Linked DNA regions of Pelorhabdus rhamnosifermentans. The protein of the gene in region 2 interacts with the protein of the main gene of each other region in a pairwise test. Links are inferred from orthologs where the notes say so. Each region holds a gene or a part of one and is shown on either strand. Other genes may lie near its edges.

What was found.
Region 1: the proteins of def (region 2) and Ga0466249_RS14890 interact in binary tests that used the Escherichia coli proteins (3 or more experiments, as listed by UniProt). The link is inferred for Pelorhabdus rhamnosifermentans from one-to-one orthologs.

The regions. Positions count from the first base shown.
Region 1 is NZ_JAHGVE010000012.1:62,023-65,343, forward strand. The notes cover bases 203-3,092. They hold Ga0466249_RS14890 (aspartate-semialdehyde dehydrogenase), read right to left. Parts: upstream 2,219-3,092; coding sequence 1,187-2,218; downstream 203-1,186. Other genes in these bases: dapG (aspartate kinase), read right to left, coding at 203-1,174; dapB (4-hydroxy-tetrahydrodipicolinate reductase), read right to left, coding at 2,284-3,084. In the rest of the region: more of dapG, read right to left, coding at 1-202.
Region 2 is NZ_JAHGVE010000004.1:88,286-96,860, reverse strand. What follows is about bases 3,139-5,976. They hold def (peptide deformylase), read right to left. Parts: upstream 4,876-5,976; coding sequence 4,402-4,875; downstream 3,139-4,401. Other genes in these bases: priA (primosomal protein N'), read right to left, coding at 4,962-5,976; fmt (methionyl-tRNA formyltransferase), read right to left, coding at 3,462-4,409; Ga0466249_RS06535 (DUF116 domain-containing protein), read right to left, coding at 3,139-3,449. Also shown: Ga0466249_RS27095 (FHA domain-containing protein), read right to left, coding at 1-183; dual-specificity RNA methyltransferase RlmN, read right to left, coding at 265-1,317; 16S rRNA (cytosine(967)-C(5))-methyltransferase RsmB, read right to left, coding at 1,340-2,668; more of Ga0466249_RS06535, read right to left, coding at 2,673-3,138; more of priA, read right to left, coding at 5,977-7,373; Ga0466249_RS06515 (hypothetical protein), read right to left, coding at 7,443-7,610; metK (methionine adenosyltransferase), read right to left, coding at 7,723-8,575. UniProt on the Escherichia coli protein: Removes the formyl group from the N-terminal Met of newly synthesized proteins. Requires at least a dipeptide for an efficient rate of reaction. N-terminal L-methionine is a prerequisite for activity but the enzyme has broad specificity at other positions.

The DNA.
Region 1 (3,321 bases), on a different replicon or contig from region 2:
TTACATCTGCTTGATGAATCAGCGCTGATATGGATGTATGAGAATCAACAGTTTGTAGTATTTCCACATGACTACACGTTAAGGCATCAACAAAGCTTGCCATCACACCTGGTACTTCACGCATGCCACCGCCCACAACAGAAACCTTGGCACAGTCTGGCAATAGCGTCACAGGAAAACCTAATTTAACTAATTTTTCTTCAGCGAGAGATGCTACTTCCGCGTTCACAGTAAACATAATTTGACCTGGATGAACATTAATCAAATCCACACTAATATTATTATTAGCCATAGCATGAAACACTTGTGATGCCGTTTGATGCGAAGCAGTCGATTCTACTTGAAGCGCTATTTGCACGATTTTTTCCAAATAAGTCACACCTGTTGCAATACGATCTGTTACAAGCGATGCTTCGCTATCACTTGTAGCCGGACTGGTAATCAAGGTTCCCGGAGCATCGCTAAAGGTTGATTTCACTATAAGAGGAATATTTTTTTGCATCGCAATTTCTACGGCACGCGGATGAATGACTTTGGCACCTTGATGAGCCATCTGGCAAACCTCACTATAGCTAATACAGTCCAGAATACGTGCATCTTCTACAATACGAGGATCAGCCGTCATAATACCGTCCACATCTGTATAGATTTCTACTGCTTCTGCATTTAAAGCTGCTCCTAAAGCTGCTCCTGTTGTATCACTGCCACCCCGGCCAAGCGTGGTAAAATCACCATCCACTGTTACGCCTTGGAAACCGCAGACAACAGGAACACGGCCCGCTTGAAGCAAATGGAGAATTTTAGAAGAATCAATCTTAATGATTCGGGCATTTGTAAAGTGATTGTCCGTAATAATTCCTGCTTGACCGCCTGTAAGCATGGTTGCGGCTACACCAGCCCCTTGCAGCGTGGCTGCCATAACAGCAGCCGAAATAATTTCACCACAGCAAAGCAACGAGTCAATTTCCTTTTTTTCCGTCCGCTCATTCGTTTCCTTCAGTAATGAAAGAAGTGTATCTGTTGCATAGGGAGCCCCTTTTCGGCCCATAGCTGATACAACAACGACAGGTGTAAACCCCTCTTTTAGGGCTTGCTGGACTTTCTTGACAACTAATTGGCGCACTTCCTCCGTTGCAACAGAGGTACCACCAAATTTTTGGACAATTATCTGCATTGAACACACACCTCAGACTAATTGATGTTGAATCATATACTCAGCAATTTGCAGCGCGTTAAGTGCAGCACCTTTACGAATCTGATCACCTGTTACCCAAAGATTCAGACCATGTTGGACGGATCTATCAGGTCTTACGCGACCGACAAATACTTCATCCTTATTAGATGTAAAGAGCGGCATAGGATAAATTTGTTCAGCAGGATTATCTTCCACAATGACGCCGGGAAACTGAGCGAGTACTTCTTTGGCTTCTGCTGCTGAAAGAGGACCGGAGAGTTCAAGATTAATGGATTCAGAATGGCTGCGATACACTGGAACGCGAACTGTTGTTGCTGTTATCCCTATAGTATAGTCATTAAGAATCTTATGTGTTTCATGTACCATCTTCATTTCTTCCTTGGTATAATCATCCTCAACAAATACATCAATATGAGGCAATATATTAAAAGCAATCTGATAATGTTTTGGTAGTGATGCACTAGGCAAAATATTCGCTTCGACAGGGCGATTTTCTAGGACAGCTTTCGTTTGTTCTGTTAATTCGTTGATGCCTTCTTTTCCTGCGCCAGACACTGCCTGATAAGTCGAAACAACAATCCTTTTAATTTTCACTTTATCATAAATTGGTTTTAAGGCCATTAACATAATAATGGTGGAACAATTCGGATTAGCAATAATACCTTGATGTGCAGCGATAGCTTCAGGATTGACTTCTGGAACAATGAGCGGCACATTCGGGTCCATACGAAAAGCACTAGAATTATCAATAACAACAGCGCCAGCTTTTACAGCAGCTGGAGCAAAAGTTTTACTGGCTGATCCGCCGGCAAACAAAGCAATATCAATATCTTTAAAAGACTCTGTTGTGGCTTCTTCTACGGTATAAGTTTTTCCCATAAAGTCGATTTCTTTACCAGCCGAACGTTTCGATGCTAATAATTTTAAGTTCTCAAAAGGAAATTTACGTTCTTCAATTAATGTTAAGAACTCCTGTCCCACTGCGCCTGTTGCACCAAGAATAGCTACATTGGATTTTTTCATCATGTCACTCTCCACATCTCAAAATTTAATCATGCTTCTTATTTATGTTTATCAGTTCAATCGCATTAATCTAAAAGATTTTCCAGTCCACACATAAGGCCCTGGATAGAGGATGCCTTGCGACAAGCAAGCGTTACGCCAGGCATAAATGATTCCCTTGAAATGGAATCATGACGAATCGTCAAGGTTTGACCTAAGCCACCAAAAATCACTTCTTGGTTGGCTACATAACCAGGTAAACGCACACTATGTATAGGAATACCTGCAAAATTCCCACCCCGACTACCAGGTAGCTTTTCTTTTTCATCAGGATGACCTTGGCGCAGAGTACCACGTACTTCAGCAATCAATTCAGCTGTACGCAGCGCCGTTCCAGACGGAGCATCCAATTTTTGATCGTGATGAAGCTCAATAATTTCAACATGTGGTAAATATTTGGCCGCCTGAACGGACATTTGCATGAGCAAAATGGCCCCAATGGCAAAATTAGGCGCAATCAAAGCCCTTCCTTGTAATTTCTGACATAATTCTTTTACTTCTGCAACATCTTGCGTTGAAAGACCAGTTGTTCCTACGATAGGACATACGCCTTGCTGCAGAGCCAAGCGAATGTTTTTCATAACAGAACTGGGACTGGTAAAATCGACCATGACTTCAGCATGACTTGCTTTTATAACCTCAACGAGATCAGTACCAATTTTAATACCAACCGCAGCTTTTCCAATTACTGTACCCACATCTGTTCCTGCATTTTTTACATCCACGGCGCCTACTAATTCAAGTGCATCGTCATTAAGGACTGCCCTCATAACTTCTTGGCCCATGCGTCCACATGCACCACTTACCATAACCTTTACTTTATTCATAATTCACCTCCATAGAATAAAAAATCAGCCAGTTACATGCACCGGCTGATTATTTTTCGAAACACTATAAAGCAACAAAACAACAATCACAAGGAACTGTGTTTTTTGCCTCTGCTGAACATAGCGCTCCACCAAAACAATCATTGGTGACAGTCTCATACCTGTTCGGTATAAAACCAGTATGGCAAATTTGGTATTTACGCACACTTCGGCAATGAACCCTTTCCTTTCAGATCA
Region 2 (8,575 bases):
AAGAGCGATACAATAGTGATTCGGTACATAAGTCTTGGAAATTCCGATGGAACGTTTATTTTCCATTTCGCGAATCACATGTTTAGCAATTTCAGCTGGCTGTAAATCGCCAGAAAATTTCGCATTACAATAGCCTTCTATATATTTCTCAAAAAGATTCTCTAAATTGCGCACAAATTTCACAACAGACACTCCAATATGCGAAATTTTGTAACTTATAAATCATTATATGCGAATTTTATCGCATAGTCAAAAAATTCAAGATCATTTAACGTCTTTTCCTGCTAAAATCTGATGGCGAAGCTGACCACAAGCGGCTTGAATGTCACCACCCATTTCTCGTCTCACCGTCACCGTAATATGACGTTCTTCTAAAACTTTAGCAAATCGTTCCATTTGCTCAGCCTTCGGCCGCGCTAGCCCACGCTCAACAACAGGATTTACCGGAATCAAATTGACATTAGCCAGCTTGCCTTTCATAAGTTTTGCCAGCAGACGAGCTTGTTCCTCGCCGTCATTGACTCCAGCAATGAGGATGTATTCATAAGTAACACGTCGTCCAGTCTCCATTGCATAAGCATCACCTGCTGTCAAAAGATCCGCAAGAGAAAATCGCCTATTCACAGGCATGAGGCGTGAACGAAGCTCATCAGTCGGAGCATGAAGCGAAATTGATAGAGTTACAGGAAGTTGCTCTTTGGCAAGAGCATAAATTTTCGGCACAATGCCTGCTGTAGACACCGTAATATGACGGTATCCCAAATGAAAGACATAGTCTTCATGACAAAGTTTCAAAAACTGAACTAAATGATCATAGTTGTGCAAAGGCTCACCTGAACCCATGACAACAATCGTATCGACTTTTTGCTGCGCCACTGCAAGTTGTTGTTGCATAAAAACTACCTGCGCCAATATCTCGCCTACTGTTAAATTCCGTACAAGTCCATTTAAAGTCGAAGCACAAAATAAACATCCCATGGCACACCCTACTTGGGTAGAAATACAGATACTATTGCCATAAGGTTGACGCATGAGTACTGTTTCTACGCAATCACCACCAACAAAGGCCAATAAATATTTGCTTGTTTTTCCGTCTTTCGAATGTTGCTCCGCTTTCACGGTCACCGTATCAATTGAAAAATGTTCACTAAGTAAAGCACGATCTGCTTTACTCAGATCCGTCATATCCTGAAAGTCAGCCAGAAACCGTTGATACATTCCTTTAGCAATTTGTTTCCCGCGAAAAGCCTTTAGCCCATAAGGCGCAATAACCTCCGCGATTTCCTGAGCCGATAAACCAAATAAATTAACTCCCAAAATTTCAGCCTCCTCCCTGTCCTTAAGCTTTCAGGCGCATACGCGCAATAAAAAAGCCATCCTGATGATCCTTATGTGGTAAATACTGGACAAAAAAGCCAGGTACAGGGCAAGGAAGATAGCGACCAGTCTCTTCTAATACAAATTCAGGATGAGCCGCTAAAAATTTCTGTACAACATCACCATTTTCTTCCGGTTCAATCGTACAAGTGCTATAAACAAGGATGCCGTTCCCTTTAAGACACTTGGCGGCACTCTCTAAAATAGCTATCTGCAAAGGAGGAAGCTCCATCAGCAAAGCTTCACTTTTGCGCCATCTGGCATCTGCCTTGTGCCGTAAAATCCCCAGACCGGAACAAGGTGCATCAACGAGGACCCTGTCAGCCTGCCCCACATGAGCGGCTACCAAATCTGTCGCATCAAGAGCGCGCGTTTCAATCATATCCATGCCTAAGCGCTGCGCATTTTGCTTAATCAAAGCGAGTTTGTGCTCATAAAGATCAATAGCTAAAATACGCCCGCGATTTTTCATCAACGCCGCCATATGAGTGCTTTTTCCCCCTGGCGCGCTGCAAGCATCAATAATATATTCACCTGGTTTTGGATCAAGTACATGGGCCACAAGCATCGAACTCAAATCCTGTACCTGAAACAGCCCCTCTTTGAGGGAAGCTAAACTGCCTAATGACGGATGTTTTGAACAAAGAATGCCCTCAGGAACAAGCGGCGCTGCCTCGCAAATGACTCCCTCGGCTCTTAATCTCTCTAACAGTGCTATCCGATCAATTTTAAGCGTATTCGTCCTGAGGCTCAGTGGTAAAATCTCATTATTGGCCTGGCATAAAGCCTCTGTTTCATCAAAACTAAAGCGTTTCAGCCACCTTTCTACCATCCACGCGGGATGAAAATAGACAAGGGACAGATACCGCACAGGGTCCTGCTGTTTATCCGGATAAGTCAGTTTTTCCTCGTGACGAGCCATATTGCGCAGTACACCATTCACAAATTTCACCGTGCCGGCATGGCCATATTTTTTAGCCAATTCTACTGACTGATTGCAAGCAGCAGAGACGGGGACTTTCGTCAAAAACACGAGTTGGTACACCCCAAGGCGCAAAATATTTAAAATGACAGGCGACAAACTAGCCAGTCCTCGACTAATAAATTTTTTTAGAAAATAATCAATCGTTTCTTTGGACCTTACTGTGCCATACACAAGTTCTGTTACAAAACGGCGATCTTGATCACTTAACTGATGGGCCGTTAAACTTTTTGCCAAAACAATATTGGCGTAAGCCCCATTATTTTCTACTTCATTGACAATGTGTAAGGCAATTTCTCTTGCTTTCATTTGATTACTCCACTCGGCTTTGGCCTAAAAATTTTTGCACTGTTTGTTCGACAAGTGTCATATCAACACGCGTATTACAACAAGGACCGCAAGGTCGCTGATTTAAAACACCAATGACAGGTAAAGGAAAGACATCTTGAATACCGCTTGTTAAATCCCGTTCACAGGCAATAGCAAGCACAGCGTGAGGACGAATCGTTTTCACAACCTTGCGTGCCAAAGTTCCGCCTGTAACAATGGCCAAATGGACACCATAATATTCCGCTAAAGCAGCTAAGTCACCTACTTGACAAGCACCACAACGACGACAATTCGTAATGGTTTTCGTAACTTTATGTGGACAATTTTCCTGTTGAATACAGTGAGGCGTTAAAATAAGCAGTTGTTCCGGCTTGACAATAATATGTTTTTGCCGAATTAAATGATTACTCAATTCAATAAACGAGCGTTCAATCCGTTCCTTGTCCACATCAAATAGTTTACCGATCGTAATTGTCATGGGAAATAACATATTAATAGCCGACCAAGCAATCCCCTGAAAAAAGCGCGGCGTGCGAAATCCCATAATAGCCAAAACAATGCCTGTCACACCCGCCATAATGATCAATAAAATAGTGCCAAGCACTAGGCCAATCATCCAAGGCAGATAACTACTAATCACGGCTAAACCAGGTATGCTAATTTTCCATAGCCAGTAACTGAAAAAACCAGCAATGAGCAAACTGACCAGGATCAACACTAAAAACAGTCTTTTTTGTGGTCGACTCACCACTTCCAGCATAAACTCACACCTCTACCCCATCAAATCGCCAGGATGAATGCAGTAACCACAGATACATTCCTGGGCAGTCATTTTTCGTTTGCTTGCTGGCTGAACCTCGATGACTTCCAACAAACCGGAACCTGTTTGAACAACAAAACCCCGTTCGGTGCACGCAATCAGCATACCTGCCTCGCCAAGCGTGTCCGTATCTAGTACCTCAGTTTTCCAGACTTTTAGTCTAAAATTCTCTGTTTGACAAAATGCACCCGGCCAGGGATTTAAGCCACGTACTTTATTATGAATATCCTGCGCAGTTCTACTCCAATCAATCCGTTCAATAGAACGTTTAAGAAGCGGCGCATATGTCGCCTGGTCCGCATCCTGCTTGGTGCACGGTGCCGTGCCATTTATCAGCTTCTCCACTGTCATCATAAGCAGTTCAGCTCCTTGATGCATGAGCTTATCATGAAGTTCACCTGTTACCATATTTGGTGTAATGGCCGTTTTGGCTGTTAAAATCATATCCCCTGTATCCATCCCTTTATCCATATACATGGTTGTCACGCCTGTCTCCGTTTCCCCATTCATAATGGCCCAATGAATAGGCGCTGCACCCCGATACTTTGGAAGTAGCGACGCATGAACATTGATACAGCCCAAACGCGGCAATGCCAATAAGGTTGGCGACAACAATTGTCCAAAGGCAACAACGACAATTAAATCAGGCTGAAAATCCGCTAGCTTGTCAATCACTGCGGCATCTTTCACTTTTTCCGGCTGCAATACTGGAATATTAAACTTGACGGCACATTCCTTTACAGGCGTAAAAACGAGCTTCTGCCCTCGCCCTTTCGGACGATCAGGCTGACTCACGACAGCCACAACATCAGTCAAAGGACTTTTAGCAAGTTGTTCCAAACAGGGCACAGCAAAATCAGGCGTACCCATAAAAATAACCTTTAAAGGCTTACTATTCATGCGCCTCACCTTTCTGTGCTGTAACAATAGATTCGGCCTTATCAATAAATAAAATACCTTCCAAATGATCAATTTCGTGTTGAAAAGCACGTCCAAGCAATTCTGTACCCGTATATTTTACTTTTTTGCCCTGACGATTAAGAGCCTCTACAGTCACCTTACTATAACGTTTTACTTCGCCATAAACGCCAGGCACGCTGAGACAGCCTTCCAAAGCCTTTTCTTCCCCTTCGCCGCTGGTAATTTGGGGATTAATCAGCTCCACAAGGCCTTCGCCCACATCAATGACAACTAGTCTGAGCGACTGCCCCACTTGCGGCGCAGCCAGTCCGACACCATCGGCATCATACATGGTTTCAGCCATATTATCTAGCAGTTGTTTCATACGCTTATCAACACGAGCCACTTCTTTTGCCTGCTCTTTTAATATCTTATCTCCGGCTTTTTTTATTTCTAGAATAGCCATTACGCTACCTCCTATGATCGAATGTTAAATCTTTACACAATTTTAGCATAAAATAAATAAAAAATCTAATGGGAGTGTCGACTCCATTACATGAGGCTAACAGGATCGACATCCACGCTTACATTGCTTTGATGGTGAAAATTAAGTTGTCTAATCGCTTTCCGAACATTCCCTAAATGATGTGTCTTCACAAGCACGATAACGCGGTAGACATCCTGGATCTTTGCCACCGGGGCAGCGACAGGACCTAGTATCTCCCCGCTGTTTTCCGGTAAAACGTTCTTGAAAGCCAAAACAGCCTGATCCACCTCTTTACGTAGTGGCCCTTCTTGCATGCCCTGCCAAATCATCTTCACAATATGGCAAAAAGGCGGATAATCCAGTTCACGACGAAATTTGATTTCTTCTTGATAAAAGCCCTCATAATCATGTCCGGCAGCACAAGAAATTGCATAGTGCTCAGGATTATAGGTTTGCACAACAACCTCCCCGGCCTTCGTTCCCCGTCCAGCCCGGCCGGCTGCTTGGGTAATTAAGGCAAAGGTTCGTTCGGCTGAACGAAAATCAGGCAAATTAAGCGCTGTATCAGCTGAAATAACCCCTACTGCAGTAACATTGGGAATATCATGCCCCTTAGCAACCATCTGTGTCCCAAGCAGTACATCCTGTTTCCCCTTGGCAAAGTCCGTTAATATCTGATCATGCGCAAATTTTCTTGCTGTCGTATCCTGGTCCATCCGCACAATTTGAGCCTCAGGCAATAACCTCACAAGTTCTTCTTCGACCTTTTGAGTTCCTGTCCCAAAATATTTAATATAACGACTCTGACAGGCTGGACAAACATCAGGCAAAGGAAAAGTCTGGCGGCAATAATGACATTTCAATTGTTTTCCTACAGCATGATAAACCAAGGCAATGGCACAATGGGGGCAGCGAATAACATGACCACATTCCCGGCACAAAACAAACGTGGAATAACCGCGTCGATTAATCAAAACGATGGCTTGCTGCTTGTGGCTGACTGTACGAACAAGTAACTCAGCCAACTCATCAGAAATGATAGAACGCTTTCCTTCTTTCATCTTCGCTGCCAAATCCACAACAGTCACGTGCGGCATAACAGAGCCATCAATGCGTTTCGTTAAAGATAGCAATTGATAATGCCCCTGCTCGGCTTCATAAAAACTTTCCAAGGACGGAGTCGCGCTCCCCAAAATAACCGTTGCGCCTGTCTTGGAAGCGCGAAAGACAGCGACTGTCCGGGCATGATAGCGAGGTGTTTCTTCTTGTTTATACGTAAACTCATGCTCTTCATCAAGAATAATCAGTCCTAAATAATGAGCGGGCGCAAATAACGCCGAGCGAGCACCAATCACAATCCCCGCACTTTCTTCTTTCATTCGCTGAAAACCATCAAATCGTTCACCTAAGCTTAAACGGCTATGAATGACAACCACATCATCACCAAATCTTGCTTGAAAGCGCCGAACAATTTGCCCAGTGAGAGCAATTTCCGGGACAAGGACAATGACTTGTTTACCTTGCTTACGAGCTGCAGCCGCTGCGGCAAGATAGACTTCTGTTTTGCCGCTACCTGTCACACCATGCAGTAAAAAGGTTTTGAACTTTCCAGCCTGAATTGTCGGAATAATTTTTTCAAGAACAGCTTGCTGCTCAACTGTATAACAAGGTGGCGCAGCATCTTGCTGTGGCTTATGATAACTATTCCGTAAAACTTGGATTTCCTGCATCTCAATCAGTCCGGCTTGGACAAGCTTTTTGGCTGTAGCCAGTTGAATACCTTGCTGTTTCAATTCTTTCCATGAATAGCTATGCGCTTTAAGTAGCGTGAGAAGTTTTTGCTGCGCTGGTTTATGAGACAAGTCAACATCCTGAAGTTTGTCCAGGTCTAAACAAAGAGTAACTACCTTTTCCGTTTTAATTGAGGCCTTTTTGACTGTAAGAATTTTCACAGACACTAATCCTTTATCAATAAGCCCCTTTATGGCATTCCCTTTGCCTATCCCCTGTCGCTCCAAGTCTTTTTGAGTCACAAATTTCTGGCTGGCAATAAGCTGAAAAAGCTTTTGTTGTTCATCACCCAGTTCAGTTAGCAGCATAGATCTCTCTGAATCAGATAACTTTTCATTCAAAACATAGCCTGATTTGGATGTAATACCACTTTTACCCGGAATAAAGAGACGTAAAGCATCCGATAAGGAACATAAATAATAATCAGCAATAGCATGAGCTGTTGCAATCATGGCAGAATCAAACCAAGGGCTTTCATCTAAAGAGGATAAAATGAATTTTAACGAATCATGCTCTACTACCGTATCCTTAACATCCAAGACAAAACCCTCAACCCGCCTAGGTCCAAAGGGCACAACAACACGACACCCCACTGTCACCTTGAGATGTCCCGGAATTAAATAGGTAAAAGCCTTGTCAAGTGACTTTGCTGTAATATTCACAAATACTTCGGCTACCTTCGTCATACTTTCACCACTCAATAAAAAGTAAGGAGACTAAAAATAGCCTCCTTACTTAAAATAAATTACTTATTTTTATTTCGCCAAAAAATCATCGATCCCTGCTAAAAACTCCGTTTTGTCTGAAAAGCAGTTTGCATCTTGTTCATCAGGCAACCAATCATCATAACCTGTATCCATGGGAGATCGTTTGAAAAAACGCCTTATCTTGTGATTTCGTGGTGACGAAAAACGAACTTTCATGTTATCATCTCCTGTCAACAATAAGCAATTTTTACTACTCTTCGTACTTCAAAATCAATCATAAACGTGTTATTAGTATGACCGCACAAGAAGTTTTCTATCGAAAAAAAGTTTACAAACCTGCTTCCTGCCGAAGAATAGCCGCTTTATCTGTCTTCTCCCAAGGCAGATTTAGATCATTGCGACCAAAATGTCCATAAGCTGCTGTCTGACGATAAATAGGACGGCGCAAATCAAGCATTTTAATAATTCCTGCTGGACGCAAATCAAAATGTTTCTTCACAAGCGCTACAATAACAGCATCATCCACTTTACCTGTATCAAATGTTTCAACTAAAATAGAAACAGGCTGAGCAACACCAATGGCATAAGCAAGCTGAATTTCGCATTTATCAGCCAAACCACCTGCCACAATATTTTTAGCCACATAACGAGCAGCATAAGCACCACTGCGGTCTACCTTCGTTGGATCCTTGCCTGAAAAAGCACCGCCGCCATGACGAGCCATCCCGCCATAAGTATCAACAATAATTTTCCGGCCTGTCAGCCCACAATCCCCCTGAGGCCCCCCCACAACAAAACGGCCTGTTGGATTAATATAATATTTCGTATCATTATCAAGTAATTCACTCGGAACAATCGGTTTAATCACATGAGCAACAAGATCTTCCTCAATCGTTTTTAAGTCCACTTCAGGTCCGTGCTGAGTCGAAATAACAATGGTATCAATCCGTTTTGGCTTGCCATCAACATATTCCACAGTAACCTGTGTTTTACCATCCGGACGCAAATAAGGCAATTTATTTGACTTTCTTACCGATGATAACTGAAGAGAAAGTTTATGAGCCAAAGAAATCGGCAAAGGCATGAAATCATCTGTTTCATTTGTTGCATAACCAAACATCATGCCTTGGTCTCCTGCCCCAATAGCATCGATCTCCATTTCACCTTTTTTAGCTTCCAGG